DNA from 2 places in the Dickeya dadantii NCPPB 898 genome. Region 1 is predicted to be linked to the other one. Evidence: riboswitches for the same ligand, from Rfam matches in the RefSeq annotation. Region 1 holds a riboswitch; the other holds the start of a gene.
The links. Region 1 has a riboswitch for thiamine pyrophosphate ahead of thiB (thiamine ABC transporter substrate binding subunit). Riboswitches for the same ligand answer to the same signal wherever they lie in the genome.
Positions count from the first base shown of each region.

Region 2: linked by a shared signal. The riboswitch ahead of thiM (hydroxyethylthiazole kinase) and the one ahead of thiB (thiamine ABC transporter substrate binding subunit) in region 1 are both predicted to bind thiamine pyrophosphate.

Region 1 is NZ_CM001976.1:4,050,657-4,062,067, reverse strand. Features, by position in the region: gene DDA898_RS18220 (DedA family protein) at 1-440, shown strand, start outside; gene ilvN (acetolactate synthase small subunit) at 486-779, opposite strand; gene ilvB (acetolactate synthase large subunit) at 783-2,447, opposite strand; gene thiQ (thiamine ABC transporter ATP-binding protein ThiQ) at 2,835-3,527, opposite strand; gene thiP (thiamine/thiamine pyrophosphate ABC transporter permease ThiP) at 3,511-5,121, opposite strand; gene thiB (thiamine ABC transporter substrate binding subunit) at 5,097-6,080, opposite strand; TPP riboswitch at 6,123-6,233, opposite strand; gene sgrR (HTH-type transcriptional regulator SgrR) at 6,290-7,957, opposite strand; gene sgrT (glucose uptake inhibitor SgrT) at 8,069-8,227, shown strand; gene tnaA (tryptophanase) at 8,360-9,760, opposite strand; gene tnaC (tryptophanase leader peptide) at 9,857-9,967, opposite strand; gene DDA898_RS18175 (siderophore-interacting protein) at 10,215-11,114, shown strand; gene leuD (3-isopropylmalate dehydratase small subunit) at 11,282-11,411, opposite strand, start outside.
Region 2 is NZ_CM001976.1:3,461,130-3,472,540, forward strand. Features, by position in the region: gene DDA898_RS15515 (sugar phosphate isomerase/epimerase family protein) at 1-488, shown strand, start outside; gene DDA898_RS15520 (Gfo/Idh/MocA family protein) at 485-1,636, shown strand; gene DDA898_RS15525 (LacI family DNA-binding transcriptional regulator) at 1,740-2,720, shown strand; gene DDA898_RS15530 (sugar phosphate isomerase/epimerase family protein) at 2,852-3,706, opposite strand; gene thiD (bifunctional hydroxymethylpyrimidine kinase/phosphomethylpyrimidine kinase) at 4,138-4,941, opposite strand; gene thiM (hydroxyethylthiazole kinase) at 4,938-5,732, opposite strand; TPP riboswitch at 5,767-5,871, opposite strand; gene DDA898_RS15545 (transporter substrate-binding domain-containing protein) at 6,866-7,624, shown strand; gene DDA898_RS15550 (amino acid ABC transporter permease) at 7,631-8,332, shown strand; gene DDA898_RS15555 (amino acid ABC transporter ATP-binding protein) at 8,310-9,035, shown strand; partial or broken gene DDA898_RS15560 (amino acid ABC transporter permease) at 9,037-9,704, shown strand; gene DDA898_RS15565 (VOC family protein) at 9,732-10,124, opposite strand; gene DDA898_RS15570 (hypothetical protein) at 10,447-11,154, shown strand; gene DDA898_RS15575 (DUF3750 domain-containing protein) at 11,263-11,411, opposite strand, start outside.

The DNA.
Region 1 (11,411 bases):
TGGCGACCATCCTGATTGGGCGGTTTTTTGGCCCGACTCGTCCGCTGATCCCGATGGTGGCGGGGATGCTGGAGTTGTCGCCCCGGCGCTTTGCGTTGCCGAATATCATCGGCTGCCTTACCTGGCCGCCGGTTTATCTGCTGCCCGGCATTCTGGCCGGCGTGGCGATCGATATCCCCAAACAGGCCGACAGCGGCAGTTTCAAGTGGCTACTGTTGGTCACGGCTATTTTGCTGTGGGGAGCGGGCTGGCTGGTGTGGCGTCTGTGGCGTGTTCGTCGCGGAGCGAAAGCCGAATCAACCGGTTGGTTGACGGCTTCGCGTCTGTACTGGCTGGCGCCGCTGGTGTCGGTTATCGCCGCCGTCAGTCTGTGGCAGCTGTGGCAGCATCCGTTGATGCCGGTGTACCGTCGCCTGCTGTGGCAAATTCTGAATGGCTGAATCAAGGCCGAAGGCCATACCGGGAATCGGTATGGCCTCTGCGGCTCAGCGGTAAAACTCCGCCACCTGATCAAAAATACGCATCTCTTCGCCGTGGCGAGTCACCTGTAGCACGTCTTCCAGCTTTTCCACCTGACTGATCATCTGCGGCAGGCGCTGATCGTCTTTCACCAGTAGCCAGATACGGCTTTGCTCATTGCCCGGCAGCGGCATACACATGATGCCTTCTACGTTGAACGCGCGGCGGGCGAATAGCCCGCACACGTGCGACATCACGCCTGGGTGGTTGCGTACCGAGAGTTCCAGCGTGACCTGTGCGGTAATGGATGGGGTCTGCATGAGTTAATCTCCAATCATCTCAATGTTGGCGGCACCCGGCGGTACCATCGGGAACACTTTTTCGTTGATATCGATAGCGGCGTGAATTAAAGCCGGGCCGGGTTGTTGCAGGGCGTCGCGCAGGGCGGCTTGCGGGTTTTCAGCGGCGTTCAGATCGCAAGTGGCGAAGCCGAATCCGGCGGCAATCGCCAGAAAGTTGGTCTGATAGCGGTAGTCGGAGGCCACAAAATTCTGTTGGTAGAACAGATCCTGCTGCTGGTGCACCAGCCCCAGCGACTGGTTGTTCATCAACACGATTTTTACGTTCAGGTTTTCTTCCACGGCGGTAGCCATTTCCTGAATGTTCATCATCAGGCTGCCGTCGCCGGAAAAACAGACCACGGTACGCTGCGGTTCCGCCAGCGCGGCGCCGATAGCCGCGGGGACGCCAAAACCCATGGTGCCGAAACCGCCGGAGGTCAGCCACTGACGCGAGCGCCGCAGCGGATACGCCTGCGCCACCCACATCTGGTGCTGGCCCACATCGGTGGTAATGATGGCCTGATCGTCCAGTTGCTCGGCCACGGCGCGGATCAAACCATAGTGGCTGAGCGGATCGTCGGCGTTGGGCATACTGAACGGGAAATCGTGTTGCAGGGCGCGCACCTGGGCGAGCCAGTCGGCGCGCGGCTGACGGTCGACCAGCGGCAGCAACTGATCCAGCGCCTGCGCCACATCGGCGTGCAGCGCCACGTGCGGCTGGCGAATCTTGCCGAACTCCGCCGAATCAATATCGATATGGATCACGCGGGCATCCGGGCAGAACTCTTCCGCTTTGCCGATGGCGCGATCGTCAAAGCGGGCGCCCAGCACGATCAACAGGTCCGATTGCTGCAGGATCATATTGGTATAACGGGCGGCGTGCATGCCGAGCATACCGAGCGACAGCGGGTGATCCACCGGCATGGCGCCCAGCGCCATCAGCGTCATGGTGGTAGGCAGCCCGGCGCGTTCCGCCAGTTCGATAGCCTGCTGATGTGCGCCGGCGCTGATAATGCCGCCACCCAGATACAGGATCGGCCGTTTGGCCTGATTGATCATGGCGGCGGCGGCGCGCAGGGCATCCTGATCCACTACCGGCGCCGGGGTAAGCTCGGCCGGCGCGGGCAGTTCCGCCAGCTCAATGGTGGCCGTTTGTACGTCTTTGGGAATGTCCACCCAGACCGGACCGGGACGACCGGACTGCGCCAGCCGGAAGGCGTCATTGATCACCTGCGGCAGTTCGCTGATGTCGCGCACCAGATAGTTGTGCTTGGTGACCGGAATCGAGATGCCGTAGGTATCCACTTCCTGAAAGGCATCGGTGCCGATCATGCCGGACGGCACCTGGCCGGTGATGCACACCAACGGAATGGAGTCGAGTTTGGCATCGGCGATGGCGGTGAGCAGGTTGGTGGCGCCGGGACCGCTGGACGCCATGCAAACCGCTGCCTTACCGCTGGCGCGCGCCATACCCTGCGCGATGAATCCGGCTCCCTGTTCATGGCGGGCGAGTACGTGGCGAATGGTACGGCTTTTTCCCAACGCATCGTACAGCGGCAGCGCCGCCCCGCCCGGAATACCACTCACTGTGGTGATGCCTTGCTGCTCCAGCAGACGGATGATCAGCTCAGCTCCTGTATAACGCATAGTCATATCCTTTATCAGAGCCGGTGTCAGGGAGAGCGGGGAGGGTGGATAAAAGAAACCCCGCTCGGCTTGCGCCGGCGGGGTTTGGGAATCTAGGTTTGATTCGGAACCCGTTACGGCGCGCTGCCGACCACGACCACCACGCGCACGACGACGACCGCGTCAAGCAGCGCGGTGTTGTTTAGTAGTGCGAAAGTAGAGGCGGCGTGTTTCACGGAGAACCTTATATTCGTTTGGGTTAATCAGCGTCTTCATCTAACCATGAGTGCGGAAAATCAGACAAGGCTCTGTCGCACTGAAAACGCAAAATCGTGCGTAAGATCACATTTTTTTAGTAAGGGTTTCATTCTGTCATTTCAGACAGCACTGCCATCCCAGACCGCGCTGTCACCTCAAACCCAGGATCCGCGCCGCATCCGGGTGGCTGGCCAGTTCCCCGGTTGGGCCATCGTGATAGATGCGGCCGTCCACCACCAGTACGCAGCGCGGTGCGATGCGCATGGCGTCTTCCAACTGGTGCGACACCATCAACAGCGTTAACCGGCGATCCCGGCAGATCTCGTCCACCAGCGACAGCATTTCCTGGCGCAGAGCCGGATCGAGCGCGGAGAACGGCTCGTCCAGCAGCAGGATTGGTTGCTGGCGAATCAGGCAGCGCGCCAGTGCCGCCCGTTGCCGCTGGCCGCCGGACACCTGCGACGGCAGGCGTTCCAGTAAGTCCGACAGCCCCATGCGGCCGGCGATATCGCGCAGCGTCCCTTGTTGGTCCGCGGTCAGTTTCAGTCCGGGGTGCAGACCGAGCGCGATATTCTGCGCCAGCGTCAGGTGAGGAAACAGGTTGTTTTCCTGGAACAGGATCGACACCGGGCGTTTTGCCGGCGGCGTGGCGAGGTGATCCTGTCCGTTGAGCTGCAATCGGCCGCCGTCGGCCGGCAGGAAACCGGCGATCAGGCTGAGCAGCGTGCTTTTGCCTGCACCGCTTGGGCCGAGAATGGCGATGCGTTCGCCGGGCTGCGCTTGTAAATCAAAGCGCATCGGTAGGTGCTGGTAGAGGTAGGTCAACTTATCGAGCGCGATCATTAAGGCCTGCCAGTTTCTCAATCAGGGTAAACAGCATAAAACACAGCAGCAGCAGTAGCAGCGCCGTCACCGCGCCGTCGGCGCTGCGATAAGCGCCAATTTGCTGATAAAGATAAAACGGCAGGGTGCGGAACTGTTCGTTGCCGAACAAGGCGATGATGCCGAAATCGCCCACCGACAGCACGCTGGCAAAGGCTAGCGCCTGCGCGATGGGCGCGCGCAGCGCCTTCAGTTCCACCACCCTGAGACGATGCCAGCCGCGGATATCCAGCGACTGGCACAACAGACTGTAACGCGCCGCCGTGTCGACCATCGGGTTTTCCAGCACTTTCATCGCATAAGGAATGGCCAGCAGCGCGTTGGTCAATACCACCAGCCCGTAAGGGGAAGCCGGTAACCCGACGGTGCGGTTAAACAGCAGGAAAAAACCGGACGCCAGCACAATCCCCGGCATCGCCAGAATCAGCATTCCGCTGATATCCAGCAACTGGGCGGGCAGCCGCCGCTGGCGCAGTTTCAGTTCCCGGCTGCTCCACAGCAGCATCAATGTCAGCACCACGCTGAGCGCGCCGGCGGCCAGCGCGATGCGCAGCGAGGTCCGGAGCGTTTGCCATAACGCCGGCTGGCGTAACACGCCCGGCAGTGAACGGTTCAGGCCGTCCGCCACCACCGCCAGCAGCGGCGGCAACAGCAGCAGCAGCGCCGCCGCAATCAGCAGTGTATCGGTAACGCGGCTGAACCGGCTGTCCTGCGGATCGCGCCAGCTCAGGCGGTTGCCGGCGCCCACCGCCAGCAACTGGCCCAGCCGTTGGCTGAGTAGTACCAACCCCAGACAGCACACCATCTGCAATAGCGCCAGCAACGCGGCGCGCGCCGGGTCATAATCAAAGCTGAGCGCCTGATAGATCGCCAGTTCAATGGTAGTGGCTTGTGGACCGCCGCCCAGCGCCAGCACGGTGGCGAAGCTGGCGAAACACAGCATGAAAATCAGCGCGCCGGCGGGCAACAGCTGGCGGCGCAGCCACGGCCACTCCACCAGCCGGAAAAAGTGCCAGCCGCGCAGGCCAAGCTGGGCCGCCAGCTGGCGCTGCTCGGTGGCGATACCTTCCAGCGCCTGTAAAAATAGCCGGGTCGCCAGCGGCAGATTAAAAAAGACGTGGGCCAACAGAATGCCCCGCAAACCGTAAGGCGAAAAACGGTATTCGATGCCGACCTGCATCAGCAGGCGCGCCAGCCAGCCTTCACGGCCGTAGACGCTGAGAATGCCGAATACCGCCACCAGCACCGGCAGCACCAGCGTCATCGCGCACAGGCGTAACAGCAGGCGATGACCGGGAAAGCGGCGGCGGTACAACGCCCTCGCCAGGAACAGCGCGGGCAGGGTGGAAAGCAGCGCCGACAGCAGCGCCTGCCAGAAGCTGAAGCGGATGACATGCCACAGGTAACTGTCATCCCACAGCGATCGCCAGGGCGCACCGGGTGCGTCCAGCCACAGCGCGGCGAACGCCAGCGTCGCGGTGCCGGTCAACAGCGCGGCCGCCAGCAGCCCCGGCCACAGCCAGCCGGGAATCAGCGGCTGACGGCGCGTTGCCATGCCTGTACCCAATTCGCACGCTGTTCGGCCACCTGCTGCGAGGTGAATTCCAGCGCGGTGGCCGGCAGAGACAGGGTGTTATAGCCTGCGGGCAGCTCGGTTTTGATCACCGGGTACATCCAATTGGTGGTGGGGATGATCTGCTGGAAGGTCGGGCTGACCATGAATTGCAGGAAGCGTGCCGCCAACTGCGGGTTTTTACTGCCGGCCAGTTGCGCCGCCACTTCCACCTGCAGGTAGTGGCCTTCGCTGAAACTGGCCGCCGCGTAATTATCTTTCTTCTCGGCGATAAGGTGGTAAGCCGGCGAGGTGGTGTAGCTCAGCACCAGATCGGCTTCGCCCTTCAGGAACAGGCCGTAGGCTTCGCTCCAGCCTTTGGTGACGGTGACGGTTTTGGCCGCCAGTTTCTGCCAGGCCTGCGGCGCCTTGTCGCCATAGACTTTCTGCATCCACAGCAGCAGCCCCAGACCCGGCGTGCTGGTGCGCGGATCTTCATAGATCACTTTCCACGGCTGGTCGCTTTCTACCAGTTCGCGCAGGCTTTTCGGCGGGTTCTTCAGCTTATCCTTGTTGTAGACGAAGGCGAAATAGCCGTAGTCGAAGGGCAGGAAGGTGTCGTTGTGCCAGCCGCCGGGCACCGTCAGCCCGCTGGTGTTGACGCCATGCGGGGCGAACAGGCCGGTCTGTGCCGCCGCCTGCACCAGATTATTATCCAGCCCCAGCACCACGTCCGCCGGGGTATTTTTACCTTCCATGCGCAGGCGATTGAGCAGGGCGACGCCGTCTTCCAGCGCCACGAATTTCAGCTCGCAGTCGCACTCTTTTTCAAAGGCGGTTTTGACGCCCGGACCGGGGCCCCACTCCGAGGCGAACGAATCATAGGTGTAGACCGTCAGGGTCGGTTTGGCGAACACGGGGGCGGACAGCAGTAACAGGCAGGACAGTAATTTCTTTAACACTTTGCGCTCCAATTGTTGAAGGCGGCAAAGGTCTTTGAGCAAGCGGGATGCAGTCTCAAATCCCTTCGCCGGTATTAACCGGATCAGGTTCGACGGGTATTTTCTCAGCGACGCAAACGTACACGAACGTTGGCCGCACCCCGTTGAGAACGGCGGTATTGTAAAGTGTTTGTCACATCAGGAAAAGCGCCATCACCGTCGGCGGGCGGTTATGCTGTCGGATTCGGCGGCGCAAACCAGGCGGATTTGAAATCGAACCAGCCCAGGGTGTTCATTCGCAGCCCGCGCATGCTGACCTGCCCCTGCAACCGCAGCCAGTGGTGGAACAGCGGATGGATCTGCTGGCGGCTGACCAGTGACTGGCACCACTCCGCCAGCGATAACTGGCCCTGACGCCACTGGCGCGCGGTGTGTTCCAGTTCGTCATCGCCCAGGCAGTGCCGCAGCAGCGGCAGTTCGTACAGCATCGCGAACAGCGAAAATTCCAGCGGCAGATAGAAGTTGGCGCTGCCGAGCCAGAGATCGCTGGCGTCGTCGCCCTGACACCAGGCATCGAATTCCAGGCTGCGTAACGTCAGCGTGACGCCGTGCGACGCCAGCAGGCGGCCCATAATGCTGCTTATCACTTCGTATTCGGGGTGATCGCGGTAGCAGGTGAGGGTGAGGTGGGTCAGGCCGACCGGTTTTTCCCGCACCGCCCGCGGCGGGCTGTGATGCCAGCGCGGCAGCAGGCCGTAAGCGGGTGACCACTCGCTCTGGTACGGGCTATCGGCCAGGCCCAGCATCGCCACCGGGCTTAGCACCTGACACAACCAGTGACGGATCTCCGGGTCTGCCATTTGCGGCGAACGGCGGTCGAACAGCAGGAAATAGCAGCCTTCTTCGAGCCGGTTCTCCAGTTCATTGTCAGTGGTGTCGTCGCCCTGCAACGTGACGGTACAGGCGGGAATGATCGGCGCGTCCGGCAGCACCCAGATACTGACTTCGTCAATCAACGCCCGGTAGCCGAAATAGTCGTCAAACGCGGCGATTTTCAACTGGTTGGGCGAGTTGCGCACCACCTGATACGGCCCGGTGCCGATAGGCTGGCGCATAAAGTCCGGCAGCGTTTGCCACTCTTTGGGCAGGATCATCGCCGGTACGCTGCCGAGCAGCCACGGCAGCCAGTCGTCCGGCATGCTGAGCCTGATATCCAGCACGAACGGCGTGGGGGAGGCGATGTCGGTCAGGTGCGAGAACAGCGGCAGCGCCGTCAGTCGTGACAACGAGGCGATCACGTCCTCCATGGTCAACTCCCGGCCGTGGTGAAAACGAACCGCCGGGCGCAGATAGAAACGCCAGTGCAGCGGCGACAGCGCCTGCCAGTGGTGGGCGATATCCGGCAACAGTTCCCCATTTTCCTCATTTAGGCTGGTCAGCCCGCTGAAAATCTGGCGGGCGATGTGGGTTTCCGAACGTCGCAGCGCGCTGCCGGGCAGCAGATTGTGCATCGGCCGGTAGTACAGGATACGCAGCAGATGACGCCCTTGCCGCACGCTGCGACCAAGGTGCGACAGCAGCATCTGGCGTACGGTTTCCTTGTCGCCCACCAGTTGCACCAGTTGGTCGATGCGGTCCTGCTCCAGCAGGTCTTCAGCGCGCTGCTGTTGCAGGGTTAACCCGGTATAGAGAAAGCTGAGGCGCGAGCGTTTACCGCGTCCGGCTTCCGCCTGCCAGGTGAGCCAGCCCTGTTGTTGCATGGCGTTCAGCAGGGAGCGGATATGGCGGCGCGAGCAGTTGAGCAGCAGCGCCAGCTCCTGCAACGTGGTGTTGGTGTCCTGCCCCTGCAGGCATTGCCATAGCCGGATGAACTGCTGTTGCAGGCGTGGCGAAGACATAAAAGAGGAACTCCACGACTCAAGGTCATCAATATATTTTTCCCTATATTACGCGGATACTTTGAGTCAGTGAATGGTTCAGTGCATGAACCGCTGTGAAGGGGAGGCGATATGTGCCGGTTATTCCGCTTTTATCATCACTGGCTTTGCCGGGGTTGCCGTCGGGGATGGGGCGTGCTCACCGCCGCCCAGCGGATGGCGTTGCTGCTACAGGTTACCCAATGGCAGATCCCGGAAATGGATGAGGAAGACTATCGCCGCTGGCTGTAAAGCAGGCGGCAACATCGAATGAGAGTGAGAACGGCGGCGGGAAACCGCCACAGTGTTCTGAGTAATGGTGCTGTTCACCAGCCAGCGGCGTGTTCCGCTGGCTTTTTTTATGGCGAGTTCTATGGCGGAGCGTTATTCCACCGGTTTCAGGCGGGCGACAAAGTGGCGTAATACCGGCGGCTCGTAGGTGAAGGTCAGGCCTTTGATACCGCTGGCTCTTTCCTTCAGCGCAATCAACGAATCGGCGATGTAATCCATGTGATCGTTGGTATACACCCGGCGCGGGATGGTCAGGCGCAGCAGTTCCAGCGGCGACGGTTTCTGCTCGCCGGTGTCCGGATCTCGCCCCAGCAGCAACGAACCGATTTCCACACTGCGGATGCCCGCTTCCAGATAAAGCTCGTTATTCAGCGCCTGTGCCGGAAACTGTTCCGCCGGGATATGCGGCAGCAGCTTTTTGGCATCGACAAACACCGCGTGCCCGCCCACCGGGTACTGAATCGGGATGCCGCCGGCGCGCAGGCGCTCGCCAAGGTAGGTCACCTGACCGATGCGGTAGGTCAGATAATCCTCGTTCATGCCTTCCTCCAGCCCGATGGCCAGCGCTTCCATGTCGCGCCCGGCCAAACCGCCATAGGTGACGAAGCCTTCCATCGGCACGCAGCGGATGCGCACTTCATTAAACAGCTCTTCGTCGCTGCGAAAACAGCACAGGCCGCCGATGTTCACCATCGGGTCTTTCTTCGCCGACATGGTGAGCATGTCGCCGTATTGGTACATCTCGTGGACGATCTCCTTGATCGAACGGTTTTCGTAACCGGCTTCGCGCTGTTTGATAAACCAGGCGTTTTCACAGAAGCGGGCGGAGTCGATCACCACCGGAATGCCGTGCTGCTGCGCGATACGATACACCTCGCGCATGTTGCCCATCGAAATCGGCTGGCCGCCGGAGCTGTTGCAGGTGACGGTGGTGATGATCGCCACCACGTTGTCCGCGCCGTGTTGCTCGATGGTGGTGTGCAGCAGGTCAAGGTCGAAGTCGCCCTTCCAGTCGTAATAGGCGGTGGTGTCGAAGGCTTTTGGCGTCACCACGTTGATGGCGCGCGCGCCGTTCAGCTCCACATGGGCGGCGGTGGTGTCGAAATGGAAGTTGGAAATAAACACCGGTTTCTTGCCGCCGCCGGCGCGCTGCTTTTTGGCGATCAGACATGGGAACAGGATTTGCTCCGCGCCGCGCCCCTGATGGGTCGGGATGGTGAACGGATAACCCAGCAGCGCTTTCACCTGATCGCACAGGTGGTAGTAGTTGCGCGACCCGGCGTAGGCTTCGTCGCCCATCATCAGCCCCGCCCACTGACGGTCGCTCATGGCGCCGGTGCCGGAGTCGGTCAGCAGGTCGATGTAGACATCCTCGCTGCGCAGCAGAAACGGGTTATAGCCTGCTTCCTGCAGGGCGCGTTCCCGTTCGTCGCGGGTGGTCATGCGGATGTTTTCTACCATTTTGATGCGAAAAGGCTCAGGGATGCGTTTCATGCGATATCTCCACGACGCCCACCAGCAGACGTAACCGCCGCTGTATGACGTCAAAAATAGATTGAAATAAAAGGGAAAAATCAGAGCAAAGCTGAATCAGGCATGAAACGGGCGTGGGAAATCGTTGGTGAGACGGTGGTCGATGTTGAACCAGGGGCGACAATCGCCGGAGAGGCTCAGGTGATAACACCGGATAGCGCGTGTCATGAGGTCTCCTTATCTCGTGAATACGAATGATCAGAATAGGCGAAAAGCGATGGACAAAACCGTGATCCCGCAGGCAATCCGGAGGTCGTTGGTTGTGATTGGCATGAGAATAGAAATTGAGTCAATAATGTTTCTCATTATCGTGAGTAAATGATAAAACTGTGCGGGGTTTGAGGCCGTTATCGGCGCAAGTACCAACGGGCGGCGCGTTGCCGGAGAGTCACAAGCAGAGAGGTAAAGGCGAGTTATGGCTGGGGTAAAGGAATATAAAGTGTTTGATGTTACGTTGGCCCGCAAGACGTTGCTTACCCCATCGCTGATGTGCTGTGTATTCAGTGGCGAAGCGGTGAAAAAGATGAAAATCTGCTCGCCGGATCAACGAATTAAAGTGTTGCTGCCAGCAGAAGACGGCACGCCGTCGCGCCTGCCGGATGTCGGGGAGTGGTATAAGCTGGTGCAGGCAATGCCCAAAGAGCAACGCCCGATTCCCCGCACCTATACGCTGCGCAGTCTGGATACCGTCGCCGGAGAAATGGTGGTGGAATTCGTGGTACACGGCACAGAAGGCCCGGCTTCGGCCTGGGCGCTGAGCGTACAGCCCGGCGAAGAATTGCAGGTGGTGGCGCCGCGCGGCGATTTTGCCGGCGATAACGGCGGCTACGAGTGGGTGCTGTCGGAAAACGCCCGTCAGGTGCTGCTGATGGGGGATGAAACCGCGCTACCGGCGATTAAAGGCATTCTGGAACAGTTATCGCAACAGGATAACCCGCCGCAGGTGCAGGCGTTTATCGAAGTACCGTTGCAGGCGGATTGCATCGACTATCGCCATCTGGATTTCGCCGAGGTGGTCTGGCTGCCGCGCGAAGGCACCGGCGCGACCTATGGCGAGCGCTTGCTGGACGCGGCGCGTCAGTCGGCACGGCTGCCGGAGCATATCCACGCTGGCGCGGTAACGGTGGCCGAGATCCCGGATGGCGAAATCATGTGGGAACGGGCAAATGCTCAGCAAGGCCAATTCTTCGGCTGGGTAGCCGCCGAATCGTCAGCAGTGAAGGCGTTGCGCCGTTATCTGCTGGGAGAAAAAGGCATGACGCAGGAATCCATCACCTTTATGGCCTACTGGAGCCGGGGTCCGCGTTCTCATTGAGGTTGTTGACAAACAACCGTGTTGTTTTTGTTGCTGACGAGTTTATGCCAGATCGGTGGGAGGTTTCGTGCGTGACCTTGCACTTAAGAGGGGCTGCAATCAAAAGCCCACCGAGGTGGGCTTTGTGTGAGTGATAAAACGTCAAGCCGTAAGACGGCAAGGCCGAATTAACGCAGGAATACCGGTTGTTGCTGCTCGTAGCGGGCGATGGATGCGTCGTGCTGCAGTGTCAGACCGATGCTGTCCAACCCGTTGATCATGCAGTGACGGCGGAAGCTGTCTATCTCAAACGAGTAG
Region 2 (11,411 bases), 590 kb from region 1:
ATGGCGTCAGTTTCGAGCGTTTTCTCCATGCGGTTGACGACCACCCGCGCTGCCATGTGCTGTACGACCCGAGCCATATGCTGTTGCAGCAGATGGATTACCTCGCCTTTATCGATATTTACCACGACAGAATCCGGGCCTTTCATGTGAAAGACGCCGAGTTTATACCCAGCGGCAAAAGCGGCGTTTACGGCGGCTATCAGCCCTGGACCGAACGCGCCGGGCGCTTCCGCTCGCCGGGAGACGGTCAGATCGATTTCAAATCCATTTTCAGCAAGCTGGCGCAGTATGACTATCCGGGCTGGGCGGTTCTGGAATGGGAATGCTGCCTGAAAGAGGCGGAAACCGGCGCGCGGGAAGGGGCCGAGTTCATCCGCCGTCACATCATCCCCGTGGCCGGCAAAGCATTTGATGACTTTGCCGCCACCACCAGCGATCGCCAGGCCATCAGGAACATGCTGGGGCTGAAAGGAGAAAACGCGTCATGATCAATGTCGGCATTATCGGTTCAGGCTTCATCGGGCCTGCGCATATCGAAGCTATCCGGCGGTTAGGGTTCGTCAATGTGGTCGCGCTATGCGACAGCACTCTTGCACTGGCGCAGGAAAAAGCCCGCCAGTTAGCTATCCCCCATGCCTATGGCGACGTTGACGCGTTGCTGAACCATCCCGGTCTGGATGTGGTGCACAACTGCACGCCCAATTACCTGCATGCCGCCATCAACCGCAAAGCGATGCTGGCGGGCAAACACATTTTTTCCGAAAAGCCGCTCTGCATGACCAGCGAGGAAGCCCGCGAACTGGTCGCGCTGGCGCAGGAAAAAGGCATCGTTCATGGAGTCAGCTTTGTTTACCGCCACTTCGCGATGGTGCAGCAGGCGGCCAGCATGATCCGCCAGGAGGCGCTGGGTCGTCTGTTTGCCGTACACGGCGGTTACCTGCAAGACTGGATGCTCTACGAAACCGACTATAACTGGCGCGTCGATGCCGCTAAAGGCGGCCTGTCCCGCACCGTCGCCGACATCGGCTCCCACTGGTGCGACACCATCCAGTTTGTCACCGGCCGTAAAATCGTCGAAGTGATGGCGGACCTCGCCACCGTCTACCCCACGCGTAAGGCCAGCCGCCAGGCGACGGCTACCTTTGGCGGTCCGGATGCGGCGACGGAATATGAGGACAAACCCGTGACCACCGAAGACTTCGCCGCCATCCTGCTGCGTTTTGATGATGGCAGCCGCGGCAGTCTGACGGTATCTCAGGTAAGCGCCGGCAGAAAAAACCGCCTGCACTTTGAAATCAATGGCGCTCAGGCGTCTCTGGCCTGGGATCAGGAACTGCCGCAAAATCTGTGGATCGGGCAGCGGGACCGCCCCAATCAACTACTGTGTGATGATCCGGCGTTGATGAATGCGGATGTGTCCAGCCAGGCCCATTTTCCCGGCGGCCACATTGAAGGCTGGCCCGATGCGTTTAAAAACATGATGCTGCGCTTTTATACCTATATTCGGGAAGGGAAACAGCCGCAGGTCGATCCCTGCGACTTCGCAACCTTCCACGACGGTGCCACCATTATGTTCATCATTGATGCAATAGTGCGCAGCCACCGGGAACAGCGCTGGATCGCCATACCGGCATAATCTCCGATAGTCCGGCGGATATCAGCCGGACTATCGATTTTTTCGAGAAAACAAACTGTGATAGCCTGTTCGCAGAGCTCATGTTCAGGAATGTTTTCCCATTATGTCGATTCAAAAAATCGCACGACTTGCCGGCGTTTCCGTGGCAACCGTATCGCGGGTGCTGAATAATCAGGACTCCGTTAAGCCCCAAAACCGTGAACGTGTACTGAACGCCATCCAACAAAGCAATTACCAGCCCAATTTACTCGCCAGACAATTGCGTACCGCGAAAAGTCATATGCTGCTGGTCATGGTTTCCAATATCGCCAACCCATTCTGCGCCGATGTGGTAAAAGGCATTGAATCCGAAGCGGAGCAGAATGGATACCGCATTCTGTTATGTAATTCCGGCTCGGATACGGCGCGGGCAAAATCCAGCCTGTCGTTATTGTCCGGGAAAATGGTCGACGGGGTAATTACCATGGACGCATTATCCCGTTTGCCGGAATTGACCACGATGATAGGCGACGCGCCCTGGGTACAGTGCGCCGAATACGCCGATGCGGCGGCGGTTTCCAGCGTCGGTATTGATGACCGGCTGGCATCCCGTTTTGTGCTTGAACACCTGTTAAAAAATAACCGCCAGCGCATCGCCATGATCAACCACGACCTGAATTATAAATATGCCCAACTGCGGGAACAGGGTTATCGGGAAATGATTGCCGAGCACGCGCGTCCCTATTCCTCGGTTATTTATGCCAGTGAACTCAGTTACGAGGCGGGGAAAAAAGCCATGCTCTCGTTGCTTAATGAGGAAATACGACCAGACGCGGTATTTGCCGTGTCAGACACGCTGGCGGCCGGCGCGTTAAAAGCGATTGAAGACGCGGGATTGCAGGTGGCGAAAGATATTGCCGTGATCGGGTTTGACGGTACCGAGTTAAGCTATATTACCTCGCCGCAATTAAGCACCGTCCAGCAGCCTTCACAAGAAATCGGTCGGCAGGCCGTCAAATTGCTGCTGCAAAAAATCAATGACCCTGACAGTCTTCCTGAAAAAAGAATCCTGGACTGGCAATTTATTTCCCGGGCATCAGGTTAAGGTATTATGTGTTACGCGATGACCTGCCGATGTTCTGACAAAAAAAGATCTCTGGTTGATTAACGCTGGCGGTGGTACAGACAACCCCATAATAGATTGTCTGTACCGGTTCACTAAAAGCTCATGTCATTTTAAGGATTGACATGCTTTAGCAGAAACTTCCTGGCGGTGGTGATAATCGAATAAGGATCTTTTGGGGCATCGTGCTCAACGATAAACCAGACTTTCCCTGCTTTTTCTGCCGCGGGGAAGATGTCATCCCAGGTCAGAATACCTTCGCCGGCCGGCGCAAAATTCATTTCATCATCACGAGTGCCAATCGGCGCGTGATCCTTGGCATGAACGGCAAACACCCGTCCTTTATATTTTTTCAGCAGACGTGCCGGGTCCTGGCCGCCTCGCGTCACCCAGGCCATATCCAGCTCGATTGCCAGATTGGGGGCATGGTCAAAAAGAATTTCCAGCGCCGTTTTACCGTTATATTTTTTCATTTCAAAATCATGGTTATGATATCCCAGCGTCATTCCCTGCTTTTTAAGATGACGAGCCAGATTATCCAGTTCCTGCGCCATGTCTTTCCATGCCTGCGCGCTGGCCGGCCGGTCAGCCGGCTCAATCCAGGGAACAATCAGTACACGGTTACCGACAGCGTTGTTGAATGCGACCACACTCTGCATATCCTGCCGCAAATTAGTGAGCTGCACATGAGCCGATATCGCCTTCAGGTTATATTTCTCAAGCAGCGATTTCATCTCATCAGACGACACATTATGGTCGCCAACCAACTCTACGGCATTAAAACCCGCCTTATTCGCCATTGCGAACTGCTCTTCCAGCGAGCCGACATGACGCAGTGTATACATTTGCAGGGCAATGGGCACATTCCCTTTTCCCGCTTCAAGATTCGCCCTGGCAAGTAATGGCAACGCATTGAGGGTAAACAACGAGATAAAAAGTGATAAACGTAAAAATCGCTTCAGGTCCATAAGATTCTCCAGATAGATGTTCCTTGCTTTTTGTTATTCCGTCTCAATTACTCCCTGTCAGTCAGATATCATATTCAGGCATTAACCGTAGGGTCTTTCATAAAAAGTAATCGATTACTTTTTATGTTAATCAGAAAGAAAAATTTCATCAACAAGGCATTATCAATTAGCTGTCTGCGTCACAAAAACAGAAAAGCAGGCATATCGACATACCCGCATCGCCGTTAATACTCTTTCGATGTTATTCAGAATAAGACGGTATCTATCGCCATACTTTTTTATCTGGCCGCAATAACATGCTCTTTTCAGCCGATGTGCATTTCAGCCGATGCACATTTCTTTTTACGAACACGCCGTACTCAGGAAGGGTTCCTGAGCATGGCGTGTTCGTTGCCGACGGCTTTTTCTGCCGCCGGCAATCCGTCAACGCGTCACCACCAGCGGTGGAAATGGTGTACCGGGCCGATGCCGTGGCCGACCTCCAGCGAATCCGCCTGCTCCAGCGCCCCTTGCAGATACGCCCGCGCGGCGGACAGCGTATCCGGCCAGTTGTCATGACGCGGGCGCAACGCCGCCAGCGCCGCCGACAGCGTGCAGCCGGTGCCGTGCGTATGCCGGGTGTTGACGCGCGGCGCGCTCAACCGCACCGGCTCCGCATCCGGCATGAATAGCCAGTCCGGACTTTCGCTGTCGCTTAGATGACCGCCTTTCATCAGCACCGCTCGGCACCCCATCGCCAGTAATGCGTCCCCCTGCCGGCGCATACCACGCTCATCGTCGGCGGGCGAGCACTGCAACAGCGCCGCCGCCTCCGGCAGATTGGGGGTGATCAGCGACACCCGCGGCAACAGCAGCTGGCGTACCGCCTCTACCGCTTCCGGCGCCAGCAGCGGATCGCCGCTTTTCGCCAGCATCACCGTGTCCAGCACCACATACGGCACCGGATAGCGCAACAGCCGGTCCGCCACCGCTTCCACGATATCCGTCTGCGCCAGCATGCCGATTTTGGCGCTGTCGATACGCACATCGCTCAGCACCGAATCCAGCTGGGCGGCGACAAACACCGGTTCAATGCGATAAACCGACTGTACGCCGCGCGTATTCTGCGCCACCAGCGCGGTAATCACGCTGGTGCCGTAAGCGCCCAGCGCCGAGAAGGTTTTAAGGTCGGCCTGAATACCGGCGCCGCCGCTCGGGTCGGTGCCGGCGATGGTCAGCGCGTTGATGCGTTTCATGCCAGCGCCTCCCGGTTCAGGGTATAGAGCGCATCCAGGAACGCGGGGATGAAACTGCCCGGCCCACGCGCCTGCGCCGCGGCCTGCTGCCCGCAGCGGGACATCACCGCACAGGCGGCGGCGACATGACTGAGTCGGTCGCCTTCCAGCGCACAGAAACCGGCCACCACCGCCGATAGCGCGCACCCGGTGCCGACCACCCGCGTCATCAGCGCATCGCCGCCGGGTACGGCCAGCACGCGTTCGCCATCGGTCACGTAATCCACCTCGCCGGTTACCGCCACACAAGTGGCCCAGCGGCGCGCCAGCATAATGGCGAAAGGCAGCGCCGCCAGCACCTCGTTGCCGCTGTCCACCCCGCGCCCGGCCGAACGTTCGCCGGCCAGCGCCATGATTTCAGAGGCGTTACCGCGGACTGCCGCCGGCTTCATCGCCAGCAGCTCAAAAGCAAACTCGGTGCGAAAACGCAGGCCGCCCACCGCTACCGGGTCCAGCACCCACGGCGTGCCGACCTCGATGGCGCTCGCCACCGCCGCGCGCATCGCCTGCGCGCGGTCGGCTTCAAGGGTGCCCAGATTAATCAGTAACCCATCAGCCAGCGCGCTGAACTGCGCGGCTTCACCGGCATCCACCACCATCGCGGGCGAGGCGCCCAGCGCCAGCAGCACATTGGCGGTAAACCCCTGCACCACCTCATTGGTCAGGCAGTGCACCAGCGGTGCGCGCAAACGGAAAGCATCAAGGGAATCCGCGACGGACGCGGCAGGGAAAAGTACAGGTCGAGCGTTCATAAACCTCCCAACCGGCGTGAAAGAAGGCGGTACCGGCGGGATACCGTGACTTCCCTACGCTGGCATAATCCAGATCAGGTAATACGGGTCTATCTCAGCCGATTTCCGTGACAGGAAAGCGGCACCCCGAGTCAACGAACGTCATATTGGAAGCATTGACCCAAAAGGTCAACGGCAGAAAAAACGTGGGTAGTAGCGACCAATACTCAAAGAAATTGATTCACAACCTTATCGCCACAATAGCATTAGAAAAACACATGAATCAGCATTAGAAAAAAATATGAATTCAATTAAGAGATTTCTTCTTGAAAAATAAGAAAACACCATTACTAGAATATATTCCAGCTATAATTAGAACACCCAATTGTTGTCACCATAATGTTGTCACCATAATTAGCCCGTCCGTTAACCAGACCTGTTGCCGGATTAAGTATCGTGGGCAACAGGCAACTAAAATAGCTATCCATACCACGTATCATAACATCCCCCATCAGATACAAAAAACGAACAAAATTTGCACAACGAGAAATTAGTGTTTATATTGATTATTTAGCAACCTGATAAGGCGATAATAGTGTCATTAATATCAACGACGCTGAAATATTCATCCTCTTATCATATAAGATAAAATTAAGAGTAACAAAGCACATACTGATTTCCGGTATGTTAGTAATGTCTTTCCCTCTGGCTAAAATGCTGCCCCTCTCTTTTCTGGCGGCAAGGTGACAGTGCTTTTCTTATTATGGTTAATTCAAAATACTTATGTATACCCAAAATAATTCGAGTTGCAGTACAACACGCTCGCGTGTTGAACAACGCAACGCGTTGGCCCGCCAGGGCAAGGCTCATTAAGAGCCTTGTAACGCGGCAAGAGAGTGACAAATTCGTCGGGAACGAATTTGACCAGCCAACGGCTGGCCTCCGGTGAGAGACAGGATGTCTCTCATTTCATCCCGATGAGCTTACTCAGATAAGTGATTCGGGTGAACGACAAATCTGCCGGGAGCAGATTTGAACGCAGCTTGCTGCGGCCCTGAAAGGTCGAGGCCCAAGGAGGGGCCGAGTAACGCAGCCAACACACCTGCAACTTGAAGTATGACGGGTATATACCCTATTAAATTCAGGAGCCCTGTATGTCATCAAAAAACATTTTTTTAGCCATGATTTTAGGAATAACCTCATTTACTGTTTTTGCAAATAGCCCGGTGACGGGAAAGACACTCAATATCGCCGTATCGCCTGCTTCGCCCCCCATGCTATTCAAAACCGCTGACGGAAAACTGGAAGGGATCGATCTAGAACTCTTCTCGTCATATTGTCAGGAAAGAAAGTGCAAACTAAAAATAATGGAATACTCATGGGACGGTATGCTGGGCGCGGTGGCTAGCGGTCAGGCGGATGTGGCCTTCTCTGGCATATCAATAACGGATAAGCGCAAGAAAGTAATGGACTTTTCATCTCCATATTACGTGAATTCATTTAACCTGGTCAGTTTGGACAGTCATAAAATAGATTTGAGCGATCTGAGTAAATTAAAAAATTATTCCATCGGATTTCCCCGCGGCATGGCGTATGCTGACCTCATCAAAACCGATCTCGAACCCAAAGGGTATTATTCATTAAGCAACGTAAAGCTTTACCCCTCTTATAATGAAACTATTACTGACTTGAAAAATGGGAATCTAGACCTGGCATTCATAGAAGACCCGGTTTACTTTGATTATAAAAACAAACAAAAAATGCCGATTGAAAGCCGCTACGTATTTAAGAATGTCGATCATCTGGGGTTTGCGTTTAAAAAAGGCTCACCGGTGCGGGATGACTTTAACGCCTGGCTTAATGAGCAGGGCGAAGAAAAAATAGCGGGCATCGTAGATAAATGGATGAAATAGCAGCATATGTCGTCGCAATATATCATAAATGCAGGCTATTTTTTGCTTGAGGGCATCGCAAACACGTTAATGGTGACATTGACGTGTTTTACCTCAGCCTTGATTATCGGGCTGACAGTCGCCGTTTTACGGCGACTGGCTTTTCCATCCATGAAGAAAGCGCTGGATTTCCTGGTTTTCGTTTTTCGTAGCATCCCGGTGTTAATCGCCGTCTTTCTGGTCTATTTTGGTCTTCCGGCAACAGGTCTGAGCATTTCTCCGCTGCTGGCCATGAATATTAGCATTGGATTAATCAGCGGCGGTTATCTTGCCGAAGTGTTCCGCGGTGCGCTTCAACTGGTTGAGCCTTCAGAAATTACAGCAGCTAAAGCCGCCGGTTTAAGTAAACTACAAATTATAAGACATATCGAAATGCCTCAAATGTTCCGTTTTTCTGTACCTGGAATATTAAACGAATTCTCATCGGTATTAAAATCCTCGCCGTTTGCCTATACCGTAGGTATTTCCGAAATCACAAAACAAGCCATGTCTCTGACCGCTACCACGATGAATGGGTTGGTCATTTATACCCTCGCAGGAATATTATATTTTCTCATTTATAAGCTATCTATTCTTACAGCAAAGCAGCTTGAAAAAAAATTCAAGATGACAGGTGATGAATTAGAGAAAATCAAGGTGAAAATGTATGGCATTGATAGAATTAAGTGAGATCAGTAAAACGTTCAGCAATAAAAAGGTGCTGGATAGCATCAGTTTAAAGATTGAATACGGAGAGATAAAAGTAGTCATGGGTCCATCTGGGTGCGGCAAGACCACCCTGTTACGTTGCCTGGCCCAACTTGAAAAACCAGATTCAGGAAATATATTTTTTCATGGCATAGATGTTAATAATAAAAAATTTAATATTCTTGAGTTCCGGAAAAAAGTGGGTTTTGTTTTCCAGAATTACGCGTTGTATCGTCACCTTAATGTTATGGATAATATTACTCTGGCTCTTCGCAAGGTATTTAATATCCCTCATAACGAGGCCAAGCGTAAGGCTTTATCCGAACTGGAAAAGCTGGATATGGTTGAACACAGCATGAAATATCCTTCACAGCTCTCTGGTGGGCAGCAGCAGCGCGTTGCACTGATTCGCGCGCTGGTTACGGACCCGGAAATCATTGTGTTCGATGAGCCCACATCGGCCCTTGACCCACTGATGACGCGTGAAGTGGGGTTGCTCATAAAACAGCTTAACGGGCGAAAAGTGACAATATTATGTGTGACTCATGACATACGTCTTGCTAAGCAACTGTGTGACCGAGTGACATTCTTAAATAATGGCAGGATCCGTGCTGAAGGGTCTTTTTCCGTACTCTCCTCACTTGAGGCCGATCCGGATATCCATGGCTTTTTTGGAGAGCAATAAGATGTTCGATGGATGGAATAATTTTTATCATGATTTGATAGAACAACTCCCTTTGGTGCTTAACGGAATTGTTGGGACATTTAAACTTGCGGCAATTGTCTCCTTATCAGGTTTTTTATGGGGTATTATTATTTTTTTCTCAGTATCAGCAGTCAACCGACCGTTAAAAATCTGACCAAGATATATATGAATTTCTTCATAGGCACACCATTAATTCTTATTTTATTTGTTATTTATTATGGCTTGCCGCAGACGGGTATCCATCTGTCACCTTTCACGGTGGCAGTCAGCGGTTTTACACTTAATGTCGGAGCCTATAATGCAGCTTATATGACAACAGCCTACAACTCCCTGAGCAAACACGAGACTGAAGCTGCCGTCGTCCAGGGGTTCAGCAGCTGGCAGATTTTCCGTTTAATTATATTACCTCAGGTGCTCATCACCTCAGTACCCGCGCTGACTAATCAAGTCATCAACAATGTTAAGGACAGCACCATTGCTTTCCTTATCCAGTACACTGAATTTTTTTCCCGCATCCAGGAAGTCGCTTCAACGAACTTTGAATTTTTCAATGCCTATCTATTTGCTGCGTTGGTTTATCTGGTATTCATTACTTTTATCGTCATTCTGTCCAGAGTCATTGAACGCAAACTGGGTATCGCTGAATAAACCAGATTAAAGCCAGTGCCTGGTCCGTTACGGCGCCCGGTGAAACACCGCTTCGATGTTGTAGCCGTCCGGGTCGCGGACAAAGGCGGCGTAGTAATCAGGATGGTATTGGGCCCGCACGCCGGGCTGACCGTTATCTTCACCGCCCGCCGCCACCGCCGCGGCGAAAAACGCATCCACCTCCGCTCTTGATTCTGCGCTGAAGGCAAAATGCACCGGCGGACGCGATGTCACCTCGCCCTGAAAAATCCAGAATTCGCCGCCCGGATCGGAAGACAGGCCGTACCCCATCAATACGCCGAAGCTGACGGCGAATTTCATGTCTTTGACCTGCTCATACCCTAATGGCTTGAGCGCCTGTTCATAAAACCGCCGGCTACGATGCAGATCCGACACCGGAATACTCAAATGATCCAGCATGTTCCCTCCCTCTGGCGTTTGAATTCTGTGGTTTTCCGTCCGGTTCGCATCACGTTCGCGGGGCGGAGTGACCAACATAATCGCGTTGTCGGCGGGAAAAGATGATCCAGATCTATAAGTTAACGCTTAGTTATTCATTAAAAGTGATTTTTTATTGGCTCGCGCCAGCGTAAAGCCGGTGCCAGACCATCGGGTAATAGTAAGACAAAGAAAATAAATACCGCGCTATTGTCCATCATCCCGCCCAGGTTTATTCCCCCCTTCGCCGATACAGTCATCTTTCCGATCCACAATTCACACCTTAGGTGTTATGGAGTAAACAATGCCAATCAATGGCTGGTATACCGGTGATGCTGATAATGTGATGGATAATGGCAATATCAACGGCTGGGCTGATCAATCAGGCCTGGCGTTTGGCAGCAATCTGGGTGGCGGCGTACAGAGTTACCAGTTTGGCCCCGTCATTAACCACTATGGAACCTGGGGACAACTGATTTATATCAATCAGGGGAGTTTAGCCGCCCCGGACTGGAATAATCCCTCCGGTCTGAACGGCTGGATGCCGGTAAACCCCGCGCCGGACAACTCAATTTGGATTCAGGGTCATCTGGTCAATGGCGAATGCGGCGGACAAAGCAACTACGCCGCCTATCTGACGCCGATATCCCATAACGTCAACATGTGGCACGCAGGATATGAAGCGGTGTTACAGAGACTGGTTAATCGGGGAGCCGCTACTGGCGTCACCGTCTCGCAATTTAACCCCCACGGACTCGCCAATTGCCGGATCATTTATCGTACTCAGGGATTACCGCCTCGCGCTGGCAGCCAGGTGCCCGATGGTATTTGCGTCAGTCTGGGCATCGTTATCAATGGGGTAATGAAAAACGAGGCGGAAGTCGCACAGGAGTTTGCGCATGGCGCAGGTGGGCTGCGCTGGTTTGCCGACCGCTACTATACGTCGTCGGGTAAAGATGATCGTAATAAAATCATTGAAATGATTGGGGGGACACTGGTTCAGTATCCCTAAAAAAGCATCCTGATACGCATGCCGAACGAGTAACTGAACGCGAACGGGTAACTGAACGCGAATGTATCCACACTTATCGGTGGATACATTCGGGGTCAGGCATGGCGGTCACCCTTCGTGCGTTGTCGTATTGTCATAACCCAGTCGGCCGATAAACGGCAAGCGCAGCGCCGGCGGATTAAAATCCACCCCCAGGTTGGCCCCCAGAATATTGACTTCAACGCCCTCTTCCACGCCCAGCGTCAGGCCCAGTACAC